2 regions of the Pseudoalteromonas sp. SWXJZ94C genome follow, and region 1 is predicted to be linked to the other one. Evidence: predicted binding sites of a transcription regulator. Region 1 holds the regulator's gene; the other holds the start of a gene.

Evidence for each region. Region 1 encodes NrdR, which represses ribonucleotide reductase genes. Its sites were predicted from a motif close to AAACACNANATNTNGTGTTT; they were not measured.
Region 2: a site for NrdR is predicted at 1,528-1,547, ahead of nrdA (class 1a ribonucleoside-diphosphate reductase subunit alpha). Genes of this name have one in related genera too.

Annotation. Positions count from the first base shown of each region.
Region 1 covers NZ_JADYXF010000033.1:36,484-39,911, reverse strand. The annotation lists gene ribD (bifunctional diaminohydroxyphosphoribosylaminopyrimidine deaminase/5-amino-6-(5-phosphoribosylamino)uracil reductase RibD) at 1-885, opposite strand, end outside; gene nrdR (transcriptional regulator NrdR) at 888-1,337, opposite strand; gene glyA (serine hydroxymethyltransferase) at 1,705-2,961, opposite strand; gene thrC (threonine synthase) at 3,231-3,428, opposite strand, start outside.
Region 2 covers NZ_JADYXF010000012.1:49,446-52,873, reverse strand. The annotation lists gene ubiG (bifunctional 2-polyprenyl-6-hydroxyphenol methylase/3-demethylubiquinol 3-O-methyltransferase UbiG) at 1-584, shown strand, start outside; gene I6F65_RS07055 (HAD family hydrolase) at 584-1,258, shown strand; gene nrdA (class 1a ribonucleoside-diphosphate reductase subunit alpha) at 1,670-3,428, shown strand, end outside.

The DNA of each region.
Region 1 (3,428 bases):
ACCAAGTTTTTGTAAAACAGCCAACAAGTCAACCTTACCGTTACTTTCACTCACTTGTATATGCTTTACAAAGTGCGGCCACTGTAGTGATTTATCAAGCTTAGTTGTAAATATTATTACATCGCTTTGAATTTTAAATAAAGCTAGGTTAGGCGTTAAACGGTTACGAGAGTCAATTATAACACGCACGGGCTGGCGAAGCGGTAAATCAGTGGGAAGTGCATTCGGTAATTCGCTTAATCGTACATTGAGTTTAGCATCGTCTACTAATACGGTATCAGCTCCGGTTAAAATAGCGCAGCTTTGCGCTCGATATAATTGTACGTCTTGGCGAGCAGCGGGACCGGTTATCCATTTACTTTGCCCATTTTTAAGCGCTGTTTTACCGTCAATACTTGCTGCCATTTTGCAGGTCACATAAGGTAAACCTTGCTCCATTCGCTTAAAAAAGCCAACGTTAAGTGCGCGAGCTTGTGATTCTAGTAACCCGTGAGCAACCTCAATACCAGCATCAGCTAATATTTTAAGACCCTTGCCTGCAACTTGTGGGTTTGTATCAACCATAGCGGCAATTACTTTTACCACGCCCGCCTTTTTTAAACCTTCAGCGCACGGCGGCGTACGCCCATAATGACTACAAGGCTCAAGCGTTACATAGGCAGTTGCGCCTTTTGCATTATTGCCAGCTATTGCCAGTGCATTTACTTCAGCATGACCTTGGCCAGCTAATTGATGAAAACCCTCACCAATTATTTGATTGTTTTTAACTAATACACAGCCAACATTAGGATTAGGCGTTGTAGTAAATCGACCTTTTTTGGCAAGCTCTATGGCGCGTGCCATATACATTTCGTCATGTTCGGTAAAAGTAGTTTGGCTTTGCATTGTTACTCCCCTAAGCGGGCAATTTCTTCGCCAAATTCACGTATGTCTTCAAACGAGCGATAAACAGAGGCAAATCTTACGTACGCTACTTTATCAAGCTTTTTGAGCGCTTCCATAATGCATTCACCAACCAAATGGCTTGAAATTTCTCGCTCACCCGTTGCGCGTAGTTGCGATTTTATTATATTCACTACTTCGTCTACTTGCTCGGTGCTCACTGGGCGTTTTTCGAGCGCACGGTTTAATCCATTTAAAAGTTTATCTTCGTTAAATGGTTCGCGGCTGCCGTCTTGTTTAATAACACGAGGCATAACCAATTCAGCGCCTTCAAATGTAGTAAAGCGCTCGTGGCAGTCGTTACACTCACGACGCCTGCGAACTTGATGGCCTCCGCCAACAAGGCGTGAGTCAATAACTTTAGTATCTTTTGCGGTACAAAATGGACAATGCATAACTCGGTACTTCCGTTTTAAAACAAAAAAGACCGCTAAATAGCGGTCTTTTATCTTAGCAAAAAAATAGGGCCTGTTGACCTTTCAGGATTAAATTTGTTCTATCTAGGGGCGATTTAATCGCGGCGCGAGGTTTGTAACCTAGTGGGCTAAGTAAAAACCGAGCAACAAAGAGTAAATCGCCCCTAGGACGAACCCGAGGGCAGTGCATGTTTGTCATTTATGCTGCGTTATCGCCTATTTGTGTGGAGTAACCACACTACATAGACTCTGCCTTGCCTAAAAACCAAACATACTACTGCAAATTAAACCTCGAAAGATAAACAGACCCTAGCTTATGTGATCTAAATTACTGCTGCTTATGTAATTAAGCGTAAACAGGTAATTTTGCACAAATTGCTTTTACTTTTTCTTTAACTTGCGCCTGTACAGATTCATCTGAGATGTTATCTAGTACGTCACAAATCCAGCCAGCAAGCTCTTTTGATTCTACTTCTGTAAAACCACGACGAGTTATTGCAGGTGAACCAATACGCAAACCAGATGTAACAAACGGTGAGCGAGGATCGTTAGGCACTGAGTTTTTATTAACGGTGATGTTAGCGTTGCCTAGGGCAGCGTCTGCATCTTTACCGGTGATATCTTTATCGATTAAATCAAGTAAAAATAAGTGGTTTTCAGTTTTATCAGATACGATTTTGTAGCCACGTTCTTGCATAACTGCAACCATTGCTTTTGCGTTTTTAACAACTTGTGTTTGGTATACTTTAAACTCTGGTTGAAGCGCTTCTTTAAATGCCACTGCCTTTGCTGCAATAACATGACATAAAGGACCACCTTGACCACCAGGGAACACAGCACTGTTAAGCTTTTTATAAATAGCTTCGTCGCCACATGCAGAAATAATTAAACCACCACGAGGACCAGCAAGTGTTTTATGCGTAGTTGTAGTAACAACATGAGCATGAGGTACTGGGCTTGGGTAAACGCCTGCCGCAATTAAACCAGCAACGTGAGCCATATCAACAAACAGGTAAGCACCGATTTTGTCAGCAATTTCACGGAACTTAGCCCAATCAACAATACCTGAGTACGCTGAAAAACCACCAATGATCATTTTTGGTTTATGCTCAAGTGCTAATGCTTCAACTTGTGCGTAATCAATTTCACCCGTTGCTTCATCTAGTCCGTATTGGATTGCATTGTAAAGCTTGCCAGAGAAACTTACGTGAGAACCGTGAGTTAAATGACCGCCATGAGCTAAGCTCATACCTAGTACAGTATCGCCAGCATCTAATAATGCTAGAAAAACAGCAGCATTTGCTTGCGAACCAGCGTGTGGTTGTACGTTAGCGTAGTCAGAACCAAATAATTCGTTAGCACGGTCAATTGCTAATTGCTCAACAACATCTACATGCTCACAACCGCCATAGTAACGCTTACCTGGGTAACCTTCTGCGTATTTGTTAGTAAGCTGTGAGCCCTGTGCTTCTAGTACACGTGGGCTACAGTAGTTTTCAGATGCAATTAGTTCAATGTGCTCTTCTTGGCGAGCAGTTTCTTTAGTGATTGCGTCAAATAACTCTGGATCAAAATCCGAAATATTCATGCTACGTTCTAACATTGGGGTCTCCTAGGGCAACGTGTATGGTGTTTTTTAGAGGCTTTATTGTACGCTTTAAACGACTCTTTGCCTACGCTCTTAAGTTGAGGATATTTAAACAGGGATTGAAACTATTTCACAGCTCTTTTAAGATGATATTTTTTAATAAATACATAATTATTTTAAATGCATTTTATTTTCTACATTTAATTAACTAATGAAAGCCTTTCTTTTTTATAATTAAAACTCATAAAAAAAGCGGCCTAAACCGCTTAACTTTCTATCTTGTATTAACCTAACTTAGCGAGCATTTCAGTGCGTAACGCGTCGTAATCGGCGTTTATATCACTTGCTAAGCATGGTTTTGCTAATGCATCGCTAAGTGGTTTTGGCATATCTAACTCAATGTTTAAAATACCTTCTACGCTCTCTTTAAACTTAGCAGGATGAGCTGTCGCTAAAAAGATACCAGCGGCACCAGGTGCTCG
Region 2 (3,428 bases), on a different contig from region 1:
TTGCAAATAAAACCCAAGGCTTATTTGATAAAGAAACACTCGATGTAGGCTGTGGCGGCGGTATTTTAAGCCAAAGCATGGCGCGTATGGGCGCAAAGGTAACTGGCATCGATATGGGTCAAGAGCCTTTAAACGTTGCTAAGTTACATAGTTTAGAAACAGGCGTAAGTGTAGATTACATAAAAGTACCTGCAGAAGAATTTGCAGCACAGTATCCAGAACGTTATGACGTAATAACATGTATGGAAATGCTAGAGCACGTACCCGATCCTGCTTCTATAATTCATTCAGTAGCAGCACTTGCAAAACCAGGTGCCGATGTATTTTTTTCAACCTTAAATAAAACACCTAAAGCGTACTTGTTTGCCATTGTTGGTGCTGAAAAACTTTTAAAAATGGTACCTGAAGGCACACATGACCATAAAAAGTTTATAAAACCTGCACAACTTATTGCATGGGCAGAGCAAGCTGGTTTAAAAGTACGTGCAAGCACTGGGCTCTCTTATAACCCATTATCAAAGCAATATACGCTTAATAATGACGTTAGCGTAAATTACATACTTCATTTTGAGAAGTTAGCTTAATGACTAGCTTTCAATCACCCCTTGTTGAGTACGATGCATTTTTATTTGATTTAGACGGCACCCTACTAGACACCGCTGATGATTTAGGCGCCGCTTTAAATAAAGTTCTGCGTGCGCAAAACATAGATGAAGTAACAAGTGATGTATACCGTCCTGCAGCATCTAATGGTGCTGCTGCGCTTTTAGAGGCTGGTTTTAAGGATAAGTGGGTTGAACAACCTCAGACACAGCTAATAAAGCAATTAATTGACGAATACGCTAAAAACATAGCAACACATACAACGTGTTTTACAGGTGTTGAGCCTTTACTTATTGCGCTTGATCAAAAAAAGATCAAATGGGGGATCATGACTAACAAGCCTGGTTTTCTAACTGATCCTCTTGTGGCTGCTATTCCAGCATTAAAAAATGCGCAAGTTATTATAAGTGGTGACACGCTAAAAGAGGCTAAACCTTCCCCTCTTCCTTTACTACATTGTGCAAAGCTAATGGGTATAAAACCAAATCGGTGTTTGTACATTGGTGATGCGCAGCGTGACATTCAAGCAGGTAAAGCAGCGGGTATGCATACCGCTTCTGCTCTTTGGGGGTACGTGCCAAGCCTTAACGAAGTTTTAAGTTGGGAAGCCGATTTTAATTGGCAAAGTCCTATTGACGGTTTTAACCATATATAGTGCCATGTTAATTAATAAACACTATATATTGTGATCTAGTCAGTTTTTAGCCAAAGTTTGTCGATAAAAAACTCAGTTACAATTTATTTTTTTAAAGCGCAAATTTAGCATATGATTAGTTGATTTTTGCAAATTTCAACTTAACCGAATGATCAAAGGTTAATGCTCACTAACACAAATGTGTTATCCCAAAGTTATCCACAAATAGGGGCAATTATGTCCCTTGCAAAACGACTCAGACCACACTATCTTGTGATCTCTAAATTGAACAACACCAGATATTGTGGCCAAATGTTATTCAATAAATTCACTCATTAGGTGAGAATTATAATAAACGAGTATATATCTTGCTATTGCGAGGTATAAATCATTGGCCAAAATACTAAACTCCCTAGGAACACAGGCAAAGCTATGAACCAACAGTTATCTGTAAGCAAACGTGACGGTCGTAAAGAGCCACTTGATCTTGATAAGATCCATCGCGTTATTGAATGGGCCGCCGAAGGTTTAAACAACGTTTCGGTTTCGCAAGTTGAATTAAAGTCACACATTCAATTTTACGATGGTATTCGTACTAAAGACATTCACGAAACCATTATTAAAGCCGCTGCAGATCAGATTTCAAAAGAATCACCAGATTACCAGTACTTATCAGCCCGTTTAGCTGTATTTCACTTACGTAAAAAAGCGTATGGGCAATTTGAGCCACCACGTTTATTTGACCACGTAACAAAGATGGTTGGCGATAAGCGCTACGACGCTCACTTACTTGTTGATTATACAGAACAAGAATTAGACGAGCTTGATGCATACCTTGATCATTCTCGCGATCTTAATTTTAGCTATGCGGCAGTGAAGCAATTAGAAGGTAAATACCTTGTTCAAAACCGTGTATCTGGCGAAATTTATGAAAGTGCACAGTTTTTATACATTTTAGTAGCGGCGAGTTTATTTGCTGACTATCCACGTGAAACACGCGTATCTTACATTAAGCGTTTTTACGATGCCGTATCGTTGTTCAAGATTTCGTTACCTACCCCTATTATGGCGGGCGTACGTACCCCAACACGTCAATTTAGTTCATGTGTATTAATAGAGTGTGGTGATAGCCTTGATTCAATCAATGCAACATCATCTGCGATTGTTAAATACGTTTCACAACGTGCAGGTATAGGTATTAATGCAGGTCGTATTCGTGCGCTAGGTAGCCACATTCGTAATGGTGAAGCGTACCATACTGGTTGTATTCCTTTTTATAAGCACTTTCAAACAGCGGTTAAAAGCTGCTCGCAAGGTGGTGTACGTGGCGGCGCTGCAACATTGTTTTATCCGCTTTGGCATTTAGAAGTAGAAAACCTACTTGTGCTTAAAAATAACCGTGGTGTAGATGACAACCGTGTTCGTCACCTAGATTACGGCGTACAATTTAATAAACTAATGTACTCTCGTTTAATTAAAGACGACTACATTACGTTATTTAGCCCATCAGATGTGCCGGGGCTTTACGATGCATTTTTTGAAGACCAAGCTGAATTTGACGCGCTTTACGTAAAATACGAACAAGACGAGTCTATTCGTAAAAAACGTATTAAAGCCATTGAGCTTTTCTCTATGTTTGCTCAAGAGCGTGCAAGTACAGGTCGTATTTATTTACAAAATGTTGATCACTGTAATACACACAGCCCGTTCATTGCTAAAGTTGCGCCTATTCGCCAATCTAACTTATGTTTAGAAATTGCATTGCCAACTAAGCCACTTAATAACGTAAACGACGAAGAAGGCGAAATTGCCCTTTGTACACTGTCTGCGTTTAACCTAGGTGCAATAGAATCACTAGACGAGCTTGAAGAGCTAGCTGAGCTTGCAGTACGCGCACTTGATAACTTACTTGATTTCCAAGACTACCCAGTACCGGCTGCTAAAAATGCCACTATGGGTCGTCGTACGTTAGGAATAGGTGTAATTAACTACGCATACTACCTAGCTAAAAACGGTAAGCGTTATTCAGATGGCAGCGCAAATACACTGACTCATAAAACATTTGAAGCGATTCAATACTACTTAATGAAAGCATCAAACGAGCTTGCTAAAGAGCGCGGCGCATGTCCTAAGTTTAACGAAACAACGTATTCACAAGGCATTATGCCAACAGATACGTACAAACGTGATT